Regions from separate parts of the Cytobacillus dafuensis genome, predicted to be linked through region 2. Evidence: riboswitches for the same ligand, from Rfam matches in the RefSeq annotation. Region 2 holds a riboswitch; the other holds the start of a gene.
The links. Region 2 has a riboswitch for thiamine pyrophosphate ahead of tenA (thiaminase II). Riboswitches for the same ligand answer to the same signal wherever they lie in the genome.
Positions count from the first base shown of each region.

Region 1: linked by a shared signal. The riboswitch ahead of FSZ17_RS06315 (ABC transporter substrate-binding protein) and the one ahead of tenA (thiaminase II) in region 2 are both predicted to bind thiamine pyrophosphate.

Region 1 covers NZ_CP042593.1:1,314,095-1,324,672, reverse strand. Annotated here, with positions in the region: gene FSZ17_RS06360 (DoxX family protein) at 1-256, shown strand, start outside; gene FSZ17_RS06355 (DUF2262 domain-containing protein) at 454-1,266, opposite strand; gene FSZ17_RS06350 (trypsin-like peptidase domain-containing protein) at 1,477-2,880, shown strand; gene FSZ17_RS06345 (sensor histidine kinase) at 2,955-4,271, opposite strand; gene FSZ17_RS06340 (response regulator transcription factor) at 4,249-4,968, opposite strand; gene FSZ17_RS06335 (hypothetical protein) at 5,146-5,415, shown strand; gene FSZ17_RS06330 (VOC family protein) at 5,523-5,918, opposite strand; gene FSZ17_RS06325 (VOC family protein) at 5,988-6,359, opposite strand; gene FSZ17_RS06320 (DUF1801 domain-containing protein) at 6,436-6,858, opposite strand; TPP riboswitch at 7,133-7,242, shown strand; gene FSZ17_RS06315 (ABC transporter substrate-binding protein) at 7,336-8,334, shown strand; gene FSZ17_RS06310 (MTH1187 family thiamine-binding protein) at 8,348-8,638, shown strand; gene FSZ17_RS06305 (ABC transporter permease) at 8,638-9,399, shown strand; gene FSZ17_RS06300 (ABC transporter ATP-binding protein) at 9,401-10,150, shown strand; gene FSZ17_RS06295 (TatD family hydrolase) at 10,147-10,578, shown strand, end outside.
Region 2 covers NZ_CP042593.1:2,414,234-2,424,811, reverse strand. Annotated here, with positions in the region: gene FSZ17_RS11495 (response regulator transcription factor) at 1-558, shown strand, start outside; gene FSZ17_RS11490 (branched-chain amino acid aminotransferase) at 809-1,876, shown strand; TPP riboswitch at 1,990-2,095, shown strand; TPP riboswitch at 2,171-2,262, shown strand; gene tenA (thiaminase II) at 2,552-3,241, shown strand; gene FSZ17_RS11480 (ABC transporter ATP-binding protein) at 3,260-4,006, shown strand; gene FSZ17_RS11475 (ABC transporter permease) at 3,993-4,760, shown strand; gene FSZ17_RS11470 (ABC transporter substrate-binding protein) at 4,785-5,795, shown strand; gene thiW (energy coupling factor transporter S component ThiW) at 5,826-6,347, shown strand; gene thiD (bifunctional hydroxymethylpyrimidine kinase/phosphomethylpyrimidine kinase) at 6,316-7,122, shown strand; gene thiM (hydroxyethylthiazole kinase) at 7,144-7,947, shown strand; gene thiE (thiamine phosphate synthase) at 7,944-8,558, shown strand; gene FSZ17_RS11445 (2OG-Fe(II) oxygenase) at 8,783-9,628, shown strand; gene FSZ17_RS11440 (ATP-binding protein) at 9,763-10,578, shown strand, end outside.

The sequences.
Region 1 (10,578 bases), 1.1 Mb from region 2:
CCGCGAACTTTTCGTTCATTGGCGTTTACCACAATGGTTTCGTGTCGTAACAGGGCTTGTGGAGCTAGCTGGTGCAGTTCTATTAATAATTGGTTTTTGGCAAAAGGATTTCGCCATTGCAGGAGCATCATTACTTGGTGTAACAGCGATTGGCGGAACACTTACGCATATACGTGTAAAAGATGGTTTTAAAGAAACATTTATGATCGTGTTATTAGGGATAATCGCTTTTATATTGCTTTTTATTCTAATTTAACTGCACACGTTTATGAAGAGTAGGTGGATTCCCTACTCTTCTCTACCATAGCAGTTCATAAGCCATTTTGTGCATAAAGCCCTGCACTAGTTTATTGCGAGTAGGTCACTTTATATTTCCCACCAAGTTACCTTTTCGGTTTTCAATCAATCTATTAATATCTTCTCTCGTCAATTTATTCATTTTTTTATCTTACACTATCCTGCAATTTCAGCCGAAGCAAGATCCCCATTAATATTTCCATTTACAATGATAGAATGTCCCCAAAACATATCCCCATCAAAGAAGAACATCTCAAAATCACCATCTGGATAGACACTGATGCTGCTTAATTCCATGAAATTCATGAACATTTCTTTCGTAATCTCATCGATCTCTGCCTCATCATTATCCTGCAGCCAATCATTTGCTAACTCAACCAGTTCTTCTGAAGCATACTTTCTGATTTTCTGATTCCATTCATCCTGAACCTTGAAAAGTGTGTGTGCAGTTTCCAATGCAGACTTCATCGTATTCTCATCTTCATCCCAGTCAAAATACAAAGTGCCTTCTTCTCCAGCCCAAAAAATTTCCTTTTCAAAAAGTTTAACACTCTTTTCTAGTTCAAACTTGCCGAGCACCTCATCATTGTAAAAAACCGGCTTCATTGATTCCTGCAATATCATTTCCAATTCATCATCTCTATATGCTGTTTCCAGAACCTTAACAAGCATCATTGATTTTTCTGCCCTACGCACCTGTAATTTAACAACTGTATTCATTTTCAAAATGTCTCTTGATTGTTCCCATTCTTTATCATCAACCAACCATTCAAGTCGCAATTCTTCTTTCATAACAGGTTCATTGCTATGTAAACTTTTCCACGCAATCAAATTAATTGACGCATTCCACATAATGTCTCGGCCTCCTTTTCCCGCACCAGCCCCTGATGCCCCTGTGACAGCCGCTACTTCAATAACATTTTCAGTGAATCTGTTTTCAAATCTACTTCTTTCAGTCGTTTTACTCATTTTTACAGACATCCCTTTCGCCTCGATCAGGCACAATTCGAATTGAAAGTGCTTTGCGAGTATTATTAATAAAATTGAATTCTCTATTTCCTCAATTGCATGCTATTTCTACTATGAAAATATATTCCTATAAAAAATTCGAACTATGCACTTATATAAAATTTACTTATAATGAATATTATACTAAATATTGTAAACAGGAGTATAGATATGATAGTAAGAACGAAGGCCTTGAAGGTCAAACTTAAAGAAACACAAAATCCTCTCGAAGATTTTATGCTCATAAATAAAAATGATCATTATTCTGTTGCGAAAGAAGTCCTTTTTGTCAGATATATTGGTATTCCTAATACAATCGAACTTTACACTGAAAATATTCTTAAAATAGACCAGTATTTTTCTTCAAATACGACTGCTTATTTACGATTGAATGGTCTTGAGAAATTATCAAATATAGATGAGATTAATAGGCTATCAAAGGTTTGGGAGAATTGGGAACCGATCGTTAATAATTCCATAACTGATCCTAAATCACTTAATCAAACTCATCTGTGCACGGGGTTAAATAACGATACCCTTGAATGGACGAAAAAACTCACCTTTCTGCAGATACTATCCATGTATAAAAAAATCAATCCTCATTCCAGTGCAACTTTACTTAAAAATTTTGTTATAAAATTTTTGAATTGGATGGAAATCTATTTGCCAAGACTTTTTAATACCGAAACTACTCCTAAAGTCGTTTTTATCGGAGATATTAAACAGCATGAATTATTATTTTTGTATTTCTTATCAAGACTTGGCTGTGACATATGCTATATGAATCCGAAAGAGGATATTGTCCATTTGGATCCTGAAATCGATACTTACTCAACATCATATAAGTGCAGCACCCTGTATTCAGAATACGTAAAAATACCAGATTTTTCACCTGCAAAAAGAATAGAACATGCATCCTTGCCCACAGCACCAATTACCAATTCTCGACCTAAGGTATCCATTACTGTAAAGCAGAACCAAAATCCTGCAAAAGGTGAAGAATTAAGTTATGAGCAGTTGGCTAGTCTGTCAAATTCTGTTGTCATGATTACAGTGTATGATAATGAAAATAATATTGTATGCGGCGGCTCTGGTGTTGTCATCCATAGTCAGGGATATATTGTAACGAATCTACACGTGGTTGCGGGTGGACACTATTATTCAGTGCTCTACGAAAATGAAACGGAAGAATATATGACAGATAATTTCATTAAATATCATCAGCTATATGACCTGGCTATTATTAAAGTGAATAAAAACTGCGCACCTCTCACTTTGAAAACAGATGGTCAATTAGTTCGAGGACAGAAGATTGTTGCCATCGGAAGTCCTTTAGGGTTATTTAATTCCGTTTCCGATGGTATTGTTTCCGGTTTCAGAGATATTGATAATATTCCGATGATCCAATTCACTGCTCCTATTTCCAATGGAAGCTCAGGTGGTGCACTGCTAGATATGTATGGGAGGCTTGTGGGTCTCATCACTGCAGGGTTTAACAAAGGGCAAAATCTAAATCTGGCAGTTCCTTCGCAAGAAATATATGATTTTGCACGGAATTTTATTGAACATACTTAAATAAAGTGTCTAACCCCAGCTAAGTGCAAAAACAAATAACAAAAGCATTCAGTTCCTTGAACTGAACGCTTTTGTTATTTTATAAATGGTAAAGTAACTTGAAATGTTGCTCCACCCTCATTTTGATTCTCAACCTGGATTTTCCCATTACTACGTTCAATAATAGCTCTTGAAATCGCTAAACCTAAACCATTTTCACCATTTTTACCTTTAATAAATCGGTGAAAGATCAATGGAAAAATGGCTTCATCAATCCCTTCTCCATCATCCTTTATTTTAATCATAATATTACTAGTCAATGTTTCCATCGTAATGGAAACCTTATTGTGTGCATGGCGAATACCATTGCTTACAATATTCAACAAAGCCTGCAAAAGTTTGTCTTCATCAACATACAAAAATGAATCGGTACCTTCTTGATGGACAATTTCAAGTTCCACTTGATGCTGATTAGCTAATAATTGGAGTTTTTCTATAACCTCTTTTAATAAAAAGTTTATATTAACCTTCTGAAGCTTAAAAACATTCTTATCACTTTCTAATTTGGCGAGGAGAAGCATTTCTGTAATCATTCTTTTCATTCGTGAACACTCACCAATCATAATCTCTAATCCCTTTGTCGCTTTTTCTCCTGTAAATACTTCGTCTCTAATTCCTTCAGCATATCCTTGAATATTCATAATAGGCGTTTTTAATTCATGGGAAGCATTTTGAAGAAACTCTTTCTGGGAATGATGATAAATATCTAATTCTTGTGCAAGTTCATATACACAATCGGCTATAGTTCCTACTTCTCCATTTGCTTTAATCAGGCAAACATCCGAAAACCTTCGTTCCTTTACCTTATTTAGTTCTGTTTGCAATAAGTGTAATGGCTTAATAATTTTTCTTGTAATGAAAAAGCTTAAACATAGCGCAAAAATCAAACCAATCACAAAAATAATGAACATTTTTGTCATAAAGTCATACTGAATCTTTTTTAAGGGGCTAATGGATGATGCAATAATAATTGGTTTAGCCGATGAATCATAATTTTCTATCGTTTCAATTAAATATTTATCGTCCTTTCCAATCCATGAAGACTGACCGCTTTCAACAATTTTTTCAGCATTTTCAGCCAATTCAACTTTCAATTGCTCTTGCTCGTGTTTATCTTTTACGGACGGAATTGACATACTCGAAGGAAAAAATACTACCTCACTGCTTTCAACTGGTTTTGTTTCCATTTCTGGTTGTAAGGTAAGCGCAGCTTCTGCTTGCTCTCTCATTTTCCCCCTTTGATTCTCCTCTAATATTGTTTCAAATAAATTATTCATTAATAAAAACATAATAATGAACAAAAAAATAATCAGAAAGGCAAAAGCAATATTAATTTGATTCAGCAGTTTCATGATTTTTCATCTCCCGGAGCCTATATCCATATCCCCAAACAGTCTCTAATGGTAAACCTGTCATCTTTTTCCTTAATCGCTTAACTAAATCATCTACAGCACGATCACTTCCAAAATAATCCTCGCCCCAAACAAAATGTAATATTTCTTCTCTTGAAAATGGATGTCCATACCTTTTTATTAACAAGTAGAGTAAGTCATACTCTTTTATCGTGACCTCCACTTCCTCACTTCCCCAAAACACTTGTCTTTTTTCTATGATTAATTTTATATCTCCCGCTCTTAAAACCTGTTCTTCTTCATTTACACTTTTTTTCTGATAGTTTTGTAGCATCGTCCAGCGATGCAGCAGCCGCTTTACTCTAGCTATCAGCTCTTTAGGACTAAATGGCTTCGTTAAATAATCGTCACTGCCAATCTCTAATCCAAGAATTCTATCTACTTCTTCATCCTTAGCAGAAATCATAATAATAGGAATCTCTTCCTTTTCTCTTATCTTTCTGCAAAACTCATATCCGTCCATCCCTGGCAGCATAATATCTAGAATCCACAAATCAGGTGACATGACCATTTTTATTTCTAATGCCTCCTCAGCTGAGGCAACACTAATTGTTCGGTAACCTTCTTTTTGCAAATATGCTTCAATTATTTGCCTAATATGAAGCTCATCTTCGACAATTCCAATTAGCATTGACATCGAAAGATACATCCCTTCATCCGATAAAATTATGTTAATTTTAACAGATTTTGCTTAAATCTCAGTGTAATCTATTTCGATTACATACTTTTTCCACAATCAGTCCATTTTTTTGCCAGAGTGAGTTTCTATACTTTTTTATGTAAGTTAAATTATTTTATTGAGGAGTGTGTTCACATGAAAATGAAAAAAATCATTATGTCTGGAGCATTAACTTTAGGCTGTGTTTTACCAATTTCAGCATTGGCTGCAGATAATCAGGATGATTCTGTAAAAGATAAGGATGGAACTGAGTTCATTGAAGCTACTTTATCTATCCCTGCATTACAACTTGAAGAAGGTCAATTAGAGAATGCTAAAAATGATATGGAATCTGGTGAATTAGTTGAATCTACACCAGCTACTATAGTTGAAGAAGCTATTTCGACTGCTAAAGACAAAGAATGATAACGCAGCAATAATTGATTCATTCTGTAAAAAAGGTGCCTGATCCCTAGCGAAATTAAACGTGGGGTCAGGCACCTTAGTCAGATATATTCAATTATATTGTTACCTTATTTAGCATTAACATCAGGTTGATGTAACCCGAAAATATTTCCCTCTGTATCTAAATAATATCCCTGCCACGCCATTCCTGGCAAAGCATATTTTGGCATTGCGACTTTTCCGCCATTCTTAATGATTTTAGCTTCCGATGCATCATAATCTTCCACACCAATTGTGCAAACATAGCCATTTAAAGCTTGATTTGCTTCAGGTGCAGCACTTTGACGCTGCATTAAAGCACCATTGATTCCAGGTTCATTTTCTTCTCCTGTCACAACCCCAAAGTAAGGCATTCCAGCATATTCGCTCCAGTCTTGAAACGTCCAGCCAAATACCTCTCCGTAAAATGTTTTTGCCTGTTCCATATTAGTTACATGAATCTCAAAATGAACGACTCTTCCCATGATTAACCTCCTAATATATTCACATAGATATGTACTGCACACTTGAATGGATATTTTTTATGTTTATTTTTACCTGTGTTGATCGACAAGGATTAGATTACCATCAGGATCCTCAATCATAAAGCTCCCTGGGCCTTCAGTTGCCACATTTGCTTCGTTAATAAAGTTAATTCCTTTTTCTCTAAGTTCCTCCTGTAATACCCTAACATCCTTAAAAGGATTTACTTCTTCAGCATTACTGTCCCACCCAGGATTAAAAGTTAATATATTCTTTTCAAACATACCTTGAAACAGGCCAATTATACAGTCTTCATTTTTCATGATTAACCAGTTTTGATCGATATTTCCACCAAAAACGTTAAATCCAAGTTTCTCATAAAATGCTTTTGAAGCATGAATATCTTTTACCGTCAAACTAACAGAAAATGCTCCAATACTCATATTTTTTCTCCTTTCACTAGATCATGAGGATGCTTTCACCTTATATCTAAAAAATAACACTTGATTCATTTAAAAATCAATTTCTAGGGTATTTTTTTTCAAAATAGTTAACCGTTTTTTCAATTAACTGCTTTAATATTTCTAAATCTACGTCATCTAGTTTATTTATATAAATACAAGCTTTACCTGATGTATGCTTCCCGAAACTCTCTAGTAATTGTTCTCGTTCTTTTTCTTCCATTGTAAAATATAGACTGATTTTTGCTTTGCGAGGTGAAAAGCCAACAAGTGGTGCATCTCCTTCGTGCCCAGTTTCGTATACATAGTGGTAAGAACCGAACCCAATAATGCTAGGCCCCCACATCTTAGCCTGAAAACCGGTTACTTCAGTAAAGATATCCAACAAATCATATGCATCTTTCCTCTTTTTGACGTTATCAACTTTTTCGATAAATTCAATGACGCTACTATCAGTTTCTTTCGTCTTAGGTTCATACATTATGGCTTTCCTCCTTTCATACTGATTTTTTAAAATTTATTATTACCGCTTACTAATCACTTCTCCACTAGATTTTCATTATTCAAATAAACTATACCGAGTATTAAATAAACTAGCAAGAAAAGGGATTATAGTACTTTCAACTGATATAATCTTCATCATAAAAAATCTCCTTCTCAAGATAATCTTCTTAACACTAGCAAAAAGATTTCATATTTATGCTATACACTCTCTTATTTTTGTTATAATAAAGTGCCTGAAAAAATAAATAGCATTAGAATTGTAGGGGAACCGGTGTTAACGGTTGAGATTGGATCTGTGAGGTCCTGACCCTTTGAACCTGATCTGGTTAAGACCAGCGGAGGAAACATATTCGAGTAAAGAATAGATATGTTTGTTCATGGACGCGCGGGTTCTCATCCGGGTGTTTTTTATTTTTTCTGGAGTTACCACGAATACACTTTGGAGGAAAATGTCATGAAAAGGTTAATTGCAACTATGCTTACTACATCCTTGCTTCTCGCAGGATGTGCCGGAGGAAAGGAATCCGCAGATCCCGCGAAGGAAAAGAAAGAAAAAAATGAGAAGGTAACGGTTGTTCTTGATTGGACACCGAATACAAATCATACCGGTTTATATGTTGCACAGGATAAAGGATACTTTAAAGAAGAAGGCTTGGACGTTGAGATTATTATGCCTGGTGAAGCAGGAGCTGATCAGCTAGTTGCTTCAGGAAAAGCCGATTTTGGCGTAAGCTATCAGGAAAGTGTTACACAAGCACGTGTTCAAGGGGTACCTTTAGTTTCAATTGCAGCAGTTATCCAGCATAATACGTCAGGATTTGCCTCTCCAGTGGAGAAAAATATTACTTCACCAAAGGATTTTGCTGGAAAAACATATGGAGGCTGGGGAGCTCCAGTTGAAAAATCCGTTATTACTTCCTTGATGCAACAGGAAAATGCCAATGTAGAAGATGTTTCCTTTGTGAATATGGGGGATACAGACTTTTTTACAGCGGTAAAACGAGACATTGATTTTGCTTGGATTTATTATGGCTGGACAGGCATTGAAGCAGAACTTCGCGGCGAAAAGATCAATATGGTTTATTTAACCGATTATAGTAAAAAGCTTGATTACTATACACCAGTACTTGTAACAAATGAAAAGAAGCTTCAATCGAATCCGGAACAAGTGAAGAAATTTTTAAAGGCTGTTTCGAAAGGCTATGAATTTGCGATCGACCATCCATTTGAAGCAGCAGATAGTTTATTGAAAGCAGCTCCTGATCTTGATAAAGATCTTGTTAAGAAAAGTCAAGAGTGGTTAGCAACACGTTATCAAGATGATGCTCCAAGATGGGGTGAACAAAAGCTAGAGGTTTGGGAAAACTATGCAAACTGGATGTATGAAAATAAATTATTAGATAGTGAGCTAGATGCTAAAAAAGCCTATACAAACGACTATTTGCCAAAGTAAGGAGACTAGTAAGATGAATAATTCCCTAGTTAGCATTCAAATTATCCCGAAAACAAAAAATGGAGAAGATGTCATTCCATATGTGGATGAAGCGATTAAAATTATTGAAGAATCAGGTGTCAATTATGAAGTTCATCCATTAGAAACAACAATGGAAGGGGAGCTTTCAGAGCTATTTGACATTATAAAAAAAATGAATGAACGTATGATTGAAATCGGCAGCAAAAACGTGATTTCTCAAGTGAAAGTTTTATATCAGCCATCAGGCATAGCCATGAATCAGTTAACGGAGAAGTATCGCTAATGAAGAAGAATCGATTTAAGGGATGGAGATCGGTTTTCGTTCTCCTTCTCTTCTTTTTTATTTGGGAGCTTGCCGTTAAAATAGCCGATATTCCAGAATGGCTGCTTCCTGCTCCTTCAACCATTATGACCGAAGCAATTACAGGCTTTCCAAGCTTTTCAGAACATTTGCTTTCAACGATAAAACTTGGGGTTACTGGGTTTACGATCGGTGTTGGGATTGGGCTTTTCGTTGCTATTCTGCTCTATCTCCTTCCGTTTGTACGTGAAGTTGTATATCCGCTTCTTATTCTTTCACAAAATATTCCCGTCATCGTTCTAGCCCCATTATTAGTCATCTGGTTTGGTTTTGGGATGTTGCCAAAAATCATTGTCATTACACTTGTTTGTTTTTTCCCCGTTACGGTTGCAGCACTTGATGGGTTTAAACAAACATCTCCTGACTTAAAGCATTACATGAAAATGGCTGGAGCGACGAAGAGCCAATTGTTTTGGAAGCTGGAACTTCCACATGCTCTCCCATCCATTTTTTCAGGAATAAAAATCTCTGCCACTTACAGTATTATGGGTGCTGTAATTTCCGAATGGCTTGGGGCTAAATCAGGCATCGGTGTGTACATGACTTTAGCTTCGTCCTCATTCCGAACAGATCGTGTCTTTGTTGCCATCTTTGCAATCATGGCGTTAAGCCTATTATTCTTTGCGGCAATTGTTTTGATTGAACGACTTCTTATCCGCTGGCAGTCAAAAGGAGTAGACTAAAATGAGTGTCTTAACGATACAAGATATTTCGAAAAAATTTGCAGATGTAGATGTCATTAAGCATCTAAATTTACAAGTGAATGAAGGTGAATTTGTTTCCATTCTTGGTCCTTCAGGCAGTGGAAAAAGTACGCTCTTTTCACTAATTGGCGGCATTCTTGCTCCTGATGAAGGGACGATTATACTGCAAGGTGAAAAAATTAATAGCAAAACAGGTGCAGTCAGCTACATGCCACAGTCCCCTAGTTTATTTCCGTGGAGAACAGTCTTACAAAACGTTCTTCTTGGTCAAGAATTAAAAGGAACAAAGGATACAAGTAAAGCATTAGAAATGATTGAGAAAGCCGGGTTAGCTGAATATACCCATTCTTATCCTAATGAGCTCTCTGGCGGCATGAAACAGCGGGTATCCTTTATTCGCGCTTTACTTAGCCCGCAGCCCATCATCTTACTTGATGAGCCGTTTTCAGCGTTAGATGAACTCACAAAACTGGACATGCAAAAATGGCTATTGTCTATCTGGGAAAACAATCGTCGAACGGTTTTATTTGTCACCCATAATCTTGAGGAAGCTTTGTTTTTATCCGATCGGATTGTGATTCTCTCCAACAAGCCTGCAACAATTGCAGCTGAATTTGTCATTCCTTTTCCTAGACCGCGTAAAGAAGAGCTCTTATTAGAGGACGACTTTTTACAATGGAAACGTAAAATCTATTACGAACTAAAATCATTCATGGAGCAATCATCATGAAAAAAATCATTGATGCCCATATTCATCTTGATAAATACGAAAAACAAGATTTAAGCAATATTATTGAAGGTGACCCATCTATAGAAGCACTTATTGCCGTATCTTTTGACTTGAAATCATGTCAAGCTACGCAGGAAATTGCTTCATGCTATCAACAGGTATATCCTGCTTATGGCTATCACCCAGAGCAGCAGCTTCCTCATGAAAAAGAACTTGTCGAGCTTATCAATTGGATGGACCGTCATCAAGACGAAATGATTGCAGTAGGTGAAGTGGGACTCCCCTATTATTTACGTCAAGAACAGGATCTGGAACGAGCTCCTTATCTTGAATTGTTAGAAGAAATGACCGTCAAGTCGAAAATATGGCAAAAACCGCTTGTACTTCACGCTGTTTACGAAGACGCGAAAATGGTTTGTGACCTTCTT
Region 2 (10,578 bases):
GGAGCATTAGGTTCTCTGCTTAATCTTGAAGAGGATATGGAAGTAGTTGGACAGGCAAGCACAGGTGAAGAAGCAATTTCACTAGTCAAAAAATATCAGCCTGATATTTGTATTATGGATATCGAAATGCCAGAAAAAACTGGCCTTGAAGCTGCTGAAGAACTTAAAATAACAAACTGCAAAGTAATCATCTTAACAACCTTTGCACGAACTGGTTATTTCCAAAGAGCGTTAAAAGCAGGAGTTAGAGGTTATTTATTAAAGGATAGCCCTAGTGAAGAGTTGGCTAGTTCAATCAGATTTGTCATGTCTGGCAGAAGAATATTCGCTCCGGAATTAATGGATGATGTGTACAGTGAAGAAAACCCATTGACTGAACGAGAAAAAGAAGTACTTGAACTCGTTGCAGATGGGAAAAATACGAAAGAGATCGCCGATGAGTTAAGTATTAAGACTGGCACTGTGAGAAACTATATTTCTCAAATCATGGACAAGCTTGAAGTAAAGAATAGAATTGAAGCCGTTACTCAATCAAAAGAAAAAGGCTGGTTTAAGTAAGCGGTATAAATTGAAACGGAAAACCTTAAGTTCACCTGGAATTATAAATAGAGAAGGAAGAATTGTTATATAATTTAAAAAATATACAAAAACCTCTCGACAAATGCCTATTAATTGTCGGATAATTGTAATTACAATCACGAGATGAAATTATTTGAAAATATTAATTATCCTTTTTATAAGAAATTTTTTTTAGTGATTGGATTAACAATTTAAAGCGACAAAGTATATGAAGGCAGGGAGAAGTAGGATGAACGACTATCAAATTGAAATGAACCTAAGTCAATCAAGAAAACAAAAACCAGCATTTGACAATCTTCAGTTTGGAAGGAACTTCACAGATCATATGTTTATTATGGATTATACGGAAGGAAAAGGCTGGCATGATCCGCGAATTGTTCCTTATCAACCTATTACTTTAGATCCTTCAGCAACAATATTCCATTACGGGCAAACTGTTTTTGAAGGGCTAAAGGCATATCAAACAAAAGATGAGCAAATCCTTCTATTTAGACCTAATAAAAATATGGAAAGATTAAATCGATCAAGCGCTCGCTTGTGTATGCCACAAATTGATGAAGAGCTTGCTCTTTATGGTTTAAAACAATTAATTAATGTTGAAAGAGATTGGGTTCCAAATTTAGAAGGAACATCTCTTTATATTCGTCCTTTCATTATTTCAACAGAAGCACATTTAGGAGTTTCACCTTCATTAACTTATCAATTTATCATTATCTTATGCCCAGTTGGAGCATATTATAAAGAAGGCATTAACCCAGTAAAAATCGCAGTTGAAACGGAATATGTACGTGCGGTTAGAGGCGGAACTGGAAATGCGAAAACGGCAGGTAATTATGCATCTAGCTTAAAAGCTCAGGAAGTTGCGGGCAAATCAGGATATTCACAAGTATTATGGCTAGATGGAAAAGAGAATAAGTATATTGAAGAAGTTGGAAGCATGAACGTATTCTTTAAGATTGATGGAGAAGTTATAACGCCAGAACTTAATGGAAGTATTTTAGATGGAATAACCCGTGATTCAATTATCCTACTATTAAAGCATTGGAATATTCCAGTTAAAGAAAGAAAAATTTCAATTGAAGAAATCTATCAAGCAAGTAAAGAAGGAAAATTAGAAGAAGCTTTCGGAACAGGCACGGCAGCTGTCATTTCACCTATTGGAGAATTATTCTGGAAAGAGAAGCTTCTTGTTAATAACGGAGAAACTGGTTCATTATCAAAAAAATTATATGAGACCTTAACAGGCATACAAAATGGCTCACTAGTCGATCCATTTGGCTGGCGTGTATTAGTATAGAGAGCTGTTCGATACAGCTCTTTTTATATGGAGATTTTTTAAAAAAATTTTTACCTTCCTAATTTTTTTCCTTGCAATAATAATATTTCATGCTATGCTATTTATGAAGTTAATAAGTACACTAGGGGTGTCTGCATAAGACTGAGATGGAACAATCGTTCTTAACCCTTTGAACCTGATCTAGTTTATACTGGCGTAGGGAAGTGGCGTTTGGATAAAATATTCGTATGTTTATTTATCCCCACTCTTACGTTTTTGAGTGGGGATTTTTTGTTTTTTACAAATTCTATAGATTTAATCTACTAGGGGCGCCTTTAATGGCTGAGATAGAACCCTTTGAACCTGATCTAGTTCATACTAGCGTAGGGAAGTAGGTTAATTGAAAGATATATTTACTTCTTTCTTTAACCGCTTTCCAAAATGAAAGCGGTTTTCTTTTTTTTCTTCTGCATTTACTAAAGATGCAGTTTATCGCAGATTAACGGGCAGTAAGACCCCCACTTCAAGGTTGCCAGAGAATTAAAGAAACCTAAGTGGGGGATCAACTGCCCGTAAAGGCCCGATTGGTTCAACTAACCATCAGTGGGGGATGAAAGAAAACCCCCACTGATGGTTAGTTGAACTTTATTCCAGCTAGGCAAAATAAAAAACAATTTTTTCAGGAGGAGAATTAAAATGGAAAATGTTAAAACAAAGAAATTCACTGAAAGGCTATTTGAAAATGTAAAGCCAATATGGGAGAAAAATCATCAGCATCCATTTGTACAAGAACTTGGAAAGGGGACGTTAGATGAAGAAAAATTCATTCATTATATGAAGCAAGACTACGTTTATTTAATTGACTATTCAAAGCTTTTTGCGGTAGGAGTAATGAAAGCTCATGATTTAAATATGATGGGGAGTTTCGCACAAACCCTTCATGAGACACTTCATTTTGAAATGGAATTACATCGCCAATTTGCAGCAGAATTCGGAATTACCCGTGAAGAACTTGAAGCAACAAAACCTACACCTGTCAATTTAGCCTATACAAGATATATGTTAAATGTTGCCCAGAATGGCAGTTTAGCAGAGCTTGTATCCTGTTTACTTCCTTGTGCATGGGATTATTGGGAAATCGGCAAATTACTCAGAAAGCAATATGGAGAACATCTCTCAACAAATCGTTATGCTAAATGGATTGAAACATATGATTCGGAAGCATTTGGAGAAGGTGCAAAATGGTTAATTCAGCTGATGGATGAGCTTGCGGAAGGAAAACCTGAGCGTGAACTTACTATCCTTGAGGAGCACTTTCAAATGGCTTCAAAATATGAATACTTATTTTGGGATATGAACTATTACAAACAAGATTGGCCGATCTAAAAACAAGTTGGTGAAAAGATGACACTCGTGTTAAAAAATGTTTCCTATACATTTAGGAATGAAGCAAATCAAAAAAATAAAGTCATTTCTGATTTAAACTTGGAAGTGAGAAGTGGAGAATTTGTTTCATTAATTGGAAAAAGCGGCACAGGGAAAAGTACGATTTTAAAATTAATTACAGGCCTGCTTAAACAAGATGAAGGAGAAATCCTAATCAATGGAAAAGCAATCACACTTGGGGATGTTGGCTACATGCCACAGCGTGATCTGCTGCTCCCATGGAGAACAATTATAGAGAATATTATGATTGCATCGGAGATTCAAAAGAACTTGCAAATTACGAAAGAAGAAGCGCGAGACTGGCTTGACCGAGTAGGATTACTTGCTTATGAGAATGCGCTTCCGAATCAGTTATCAGGCGGAATGAGGCAGAGGGCGGCATTTTTGCGCGCTCTATTATCGGGAAAGGATTTGTTATTGCTTGATGAACCATTTGGTGCACTAGATGCACTAACAAAAAAAGAAATGCAATCATGGCTATTGTCTATTTGGCAAGAATTAAATAAAACGATTTTATTTATCACACATGATTTAGAGGAAGCATGTTTCTTAAGTGATCGGATTCTTTTATTACATCTGGATAAAACACTTGATGATATTCCTGTAAATCTGTCTCGGCCACGCCACCCTGAAATGCTGCACGAAATGGAGCTTATTACTTTAAGACATAATCTGGAGAAAAGGATTGCCCATGAAACAATTTAAACAATGGCTGCAAACATACAGTCTATTTCTCATTTTTTCCCTAATTATTTTTATTTTACTGGAATATCTCGTTCGATCAGAGCTCATTCCTGCCTTTATCATTCCGGCGCCGACGAGTGTAATAACTTCAATTATAGAAAATTGGAAGCCGTTATTTTTAGAGCATTTGCCCGCAACCTTGCTTGAATTTTTAATTGGTTTTGTCTTAGCAGTTGTTGGTGGAGTGGGATTAGCAGTGGGTATGTTTTTTTCAAAATTAGTAGAAAAAACTCTATATCCTGCGGTCTTAATATCACAGATGATCCCTATCATTGCGCTGTCGCCAATTTTTGTTCTCTGGTTTGGTTATACAATTTGGAGCAAGGTTGCTGTGACTATACTAATTTCTTTTTTTCCAATCGTTGTTGGTACATATGATGGACTTAAATCAAGTGATAAGGAATATATCGAATTATTACGTTCGATGGGGGCAACCCGCTGGCATATCTTCAAAAAACTCAATATTCCAATGGCAATGTCCTCTTTTTTCTCAGGGTTAAAGCTTGCAATTGTATATGCCTTAGTCGGAGCGACAATTGGCGAATGGTTAGGAGCAAGTGAAGGGCTTGGATATTACAGCCGTCGAATGTCAGGTAATCTAAATTCTGAGGGAGTATTTGCAGCAATTACCATACTTACTTTGCTTGGCATACTTTTGTTTGCAATCATTTCTTTTATAGAAAAACGAATTTTAAAATGGAAATATACAGATTAATTCACAGATGGAGTTGGACAAAAAATGAAAAAAATATGGATGAATCGTTTATTGATTGTAGTAATTGCTATCATGCTTGTTGGCTGTTCCGGAAAAACCGAGAGCAACAAAGATGAGAATAAAAAGGAGCTTGAAGATATAAGCATCATGCTTGATTGGTATCCGAATGCGGTTCATTCAGCAATATATGTTGCAAAGGAAAAAGGCTATTTTGAAGATGAAGGCCTAAACGTCAAGATTGAAATGCCTGCTGATACAAATGATCCTTTAAAGCTTGCAGCTACTGGTAAAGTAGATTTAGCGATTAGCTATCAGAACCAGCTATTAGTTTCAAGAGCAGAGGACATTCCTGTAGTCTCCATTGCGACACTTGTACGACATTCACTAGATGCAATTATGTATAAAGAAGAAAGTGGAATTAAATCACCTAAAGATTTAGAAGGAAAAAAAGTCGGCTACCCTTCAGCCTCTGTAAGTGAAGCAGTTGTTGCATCAATGGTGAAAAACGATGGCGGTGACATGAGCAAGGTAAAGATGACAGATGTTGGATGGGATTTAATGCCATCCTTAGCTACAGATAATGTAGATGCACTTATCGGTGCCTATATCAATCATGAGCAAGTACTTTTGAAAAAAGAAGGCTACAATATCGAAACTCTTAGTCTCTCAGATTATGGAGTGCCAGATAATTATGAGTTAGTTCTAGTAACAGGCGAAAAAACATTAGCAAAGAAAAAAGAATCCTTTGAAAAGTTTTGGCGTGCAGTAACAAAAGGCCATGAAACTGTAAAAAAAGATCCTGCAGCTGGACTTCAAATATTACTAGATCACGAAAATGAAAGCTTCCCATTAGATAAAGAAGTCGAAGAAGAAAGCTTACAAGTATTACTGCCATTAATGGAGGATCCAAAAATTCCATTTGGGTATCAGGAAGAAGCCGTATGGCAGGATGTTGCAGATTGGCTGTACGATTCGAAAGTAATTCAAGAAAAAGTTGATCCAAAGGATGCATTTATTAATATTGTTTCAAAGTAATTTTGGGAAATATGGAGGGAGATGAGATCTATGCAAAAAACTAAAAAGCTCACATTAACCGCAATCATAGCAGCGATCACCACTGTTTCAAGCAGCTTTGTTTATATTCCTATTGGTTTTGCAAAAATCTTCCCTATTCAGCATTTTGCTAATGTGTTATCTGCCGTGTTACTTGGGCCTTGGTATGCAGTTATTCAAGCATTTATTTCTTCAACATTAAGAAATATGCTTGGAACTGGCAGTCTGTTTGCATATCCAGGAAGTATGATCGGGGCATTTTTAGCAGCAATCCTTTATTCAAAAACAAGGAAAATTGGCTTTGCTGCTACAGGCGAAGTGATTGGAACAGGGATTTTAGGTGCACTAGCCACTTATCCTATTGCAGTTCTTATACTAGGACAGGATGCTACATTATTTGGATTTATCCCTGCTTTTACATTGAGTTCATTTACTGGAGCTATCATGGGATATGGATTATTAAAGGTTTTAGTTAGAAATAAAGCAATAGGAGGTATGATACATGAAAACAGCACTTACAATCGCGGGTTCTGATTCTGGTGGAGGGGCAGGAATTCAAGCTGATCTAAAAGTATTTGCTGCCCAAGGCGTATTTGGTATGTCAGTCATTACTGCAATAACTGCACAAAACACGGTCGAAGTGCGCTCTGTTCAGAATATCGAACTCTCTATCATTAAGGACCAAATCGAAGCTGTTTTCGATGATATTCCAGTTGATTCTGTAAAAATCGGAATGCTTTCTTCCGCAGAAACAGTTGAAGTTGTTGCAAATTCTTTAAAAAAATATAAACCAAACTTTATCGTACTAGACCCTGTAATGGTTTCAAAAGGCGGGCATCATTTGCTGCAAGAGGAAGCAATTGCCGCACTGAAAGAACAAATGATACCACTTGCGACGGTTATTACACCTAATATTCCGGAAGCCGAAGTATTAACTGGCATCCGTATTCAATCCGAGCAGGATCAGTTGGATGTGTGCAGGGCTATTAAAGTACTAGGGGCAAAAACGGTGCTATTAAAAGGCGGGCATCATAGTGGAGACCCAAATGATTTATTTTTCGATGGAACAGATTTTCATTGGATAAAAGGTGAACGAATTCATACAAAAAATACACATGGAACAGGATGTACACTTTCATCAGCGATTGCTGCTAATTTAGCAAAAGGAGTTTCTCTAAAAGATTCCATTGAAATTTCGAAAAGCTATATTACAACTGCAATCAAGCACAGTCTTAATCTTGGCCATGGTCACGGACCGACAAATCATTTTTATGAACTCTATGAAAAAGCAAATCTAGTAAAAGCCTAATCACTCCTGGAGGATTCAACTATGCATGAATTGGTAATAAAAGATTTATTGAATAAGATGAAAATACAAAATCCCCTCGTACACCATATTACGAACAATGTCACAATAAATGATTGTGCAAATGTCACTTTAGCCATTGGCGGTTCACCCGTCATGGCCACAAGTATCGATGAAGTGGCAGATATGGTTAATCTTGCTAACGCACTTGTCATTAATTTTGGAACGATTGATGATCAAACATTTGATGCTATGATTCTAGCAGGCAAAGCTGCCAATGAAAAAGGTATTCCTGTCATTTTTGACCCAGTCGGTGTCGGTGCTACACCATTTCGGACAAAAAAGGCTCAAGAACTTCTTAATAAAGTGAGTGTATCCATTGTAAGAGGAAATGCCACAGAAGTATATGCACTTATAGGTGGAGATGCACAAACAAGAGGGGTTGATGCTGGAAAAATACCTTTATCCAATGAAAAACTAGCATTAAAAGCATCTAAGGATCTTAAAGCAATTACAGTAATTAGCGGGAAATTAGATGTTATATCAAACGGAGAAGAAACTAAAAGTATAGAAAATGGAGATATCTGGTTAACTCGAATTACGGGTACTGGATGTATGACGACTTCCCTCATTGGCTGTTTTGCTAGTATTACAAATGACTTTTTTTCAGCTGCTATCGCAGGAATGTCAGTTATGAGCTTGTCAGGGGAACGAGCAAAAACAAGACTTAATCAAAATGACGGAATTGGAACATACCGTGTAATGCTGATGGATGAAATCTCGCTCATTACTGCAGAGATTTGGGAAGAAGGGGTGCGTTTTGCATGAAAGCAAACTACAGATTATATTTAGTAACAGAAGAATCCGTTCCTGTCGAAGAACTTCTTTTTAAAGTTGAAGAAGCAGTAAAAGGCGGTGTAACTCTTGTTCAGTTACGTGAGAAATTGAGCTCCGGCAATCTTTTTTATGAAAAAGCGAAAAGGCTGAAGAAATTACTAGCTCAGTATCATGTTCCGCTTATCATAAACGATCGAGTCGATGTGGCTCTAGCAATTGATGCAGATGGTGTTCACATCGGCCAGAATGATATCCCGTTATCTGTAGTAAAAGAAATTGTTCCTGATTCAATGATAGTTGGTGTATCAGTATCAACTGTTGAAGAGGCAAGAGAAGCTGAAAAAAACGGTGCTGATTATCTTGGAGTGGGGGCCATGTTTCCAACCCGATCTAAAAGTGATGCTGAAGAGCTTCCGAGTGGTATGCTAGATTCAATATTAGAAAACGTATCCATTCCTATTGTTGCTATTGGAGGGATACAGTTAAATAATTTAGCAGAGATTCGTGATAAAAATATCGCTGGGATTGCGGTTGTATCAGGAATTATGAAAGCAGATGACCCTTTTATTGCAGCAAAGGCATTTCGCAATTCTTTTCAATAATTAATAAGAGGCAACTTAGTTAATAAACTTTCAACTCCAGATTTATTTAGATAATAAAATAACTTCATAAGATATTTTTTAGGTTAACCAGTATTCCACTGGTTAACCTTTTTTCATATTTTCTCATAATGATAGTTTTGTGAAAGATAAGATATTACCGCAATTTTTAAAAAAGTAATATAATTATTACAAACAAGTAATTTTGAATAGTAAGGAGATTAAATATGCAAAAAATTAGCAGCATCTCAAATGAACTTAAAGACTGGATTTTGAATACATTAAAAAGTGGTGTCAATCCTGAATCAATTGTCCAAGGGATGATAAAAAAGGGATTTGATCAAGCCTTTGCCTATTCAACAATTATACGAATATTAAATAATCAAGCTGTTAATACAGTCGATAGAGAACATGCCACTTATTTATATGAAACTCTTGAAATTGCAAATAAGGGGAATATTATTAGCACTAGTGAACGTGAAATAAAGGTTTTATTAAAAATTGATAAGCCGTATATACTTTATCTTGATAATGTTTTGAGTCACGACGAGTGTAATCAACTCATTGAGCTATCAAAAAATCGGTTGGAACCTTCACAAATTATCGATACATATTCTGGTGAGAGAAAGCTAGCAGCAGGAAGAACAAGTAAAGGTGCTTATTATAAGTTAAATGAAAACAATTTTATTTCTAAAATTGAAAATAGGATCGCAGAAATAACCAATCATCCAATCGTTAATGGAGAAGGGCTTCAAGTCTTAAATTATGAGTTAGGGGAGGAGTATAAGGCCCATTTCGATTATTTTCCTTCCGGTCAAATACAATTAGAAAATGGTGGTCAGAGAATTGCGACATTTTTAATGTATTTGAATGATGTAGAAGAAGGAGGCGAAACGATTTTTCCAAAAATCGGTTTGTCAATCGTACCTAAAAAGGGGACAGCTCTCTATTTCCATTACGGAAATAGCAAAGGGCAAGTGGATCGTCTTTCACTTCATAGCAGTGTACCTGTTACAAAAGGAGAAAAATGGGTCTCAACAAAGTGGATTCGAGAAGGAATGATTTTACAATAATATATTAAGCTATAGGAATCCTTATTTGGATTCCTATTTAATTTTTATATAATTCTTTATTATATTAATATTGCCAATAAATGGTCAGCACTTTAAAATAGGAACATGGTTCTATATAAAACAGGGAGTGTGCCATGTTGGAAATGTTTAAGGGCTTAATCATAAATCTACTATTTATCCTTATCTTAATATTACTTATCAATATGCTTTTATGGAATAAGCATAAAACCTTTCGATATTCTATTCAGCAAATCTATTGGTTCATCATTGCGGCTGTTCAAATCATTCTATGCCTTCTCTTTTCTGTTCCAACAGGTGATGGTTTTCTTTATGATTTACGATTCATTCCTTTTCTATTAGGTGGGTTTTATGGGGGGAAAAGAGTAACTTTTAGCTTGGCAATTTTTCTGCTTCTTATTCGCTTTTTTATAGGAGGGGATGGATTTTGGGTTACATTATTTTCTACTACTAGTGCTGCCATTATAATCATTATTCTAATTCCCCATTATTTCAAAAAGTCATTTCATATGAAAATTGTCATTGTTACAATATTCTCCTTCTGTTATTCAATCGTGGGTTATTTAGTTCCTTCATTTATTTTTGGGTTCCACGATTTCAAAGCATTTGTTATTTACTCAGTTATGTTAACAGCGTCGACATTTTTTGTTTCATATTTATTAGAGATTCTAAGAGAAAAATACATCCTTCATCTTGAAGCGATGAAATTAGAAAAAATGGAAATCGTTAGTCATCTTGCAGCAAGTATTAGTCATGAAGTTCGAAATCCATTGACTGCTGTTATTGGTTTTTTGCAATTGATAGCTGAAAATACTAAAACAACTGAAGATAATAAAGCCTATGCAAAATACGCAATTGAGGAAGCAACTCGAGCATCTGAAATCATTAATGATTACTTGACATTTGCCAAACCACACCCAGAGGAAGAATGT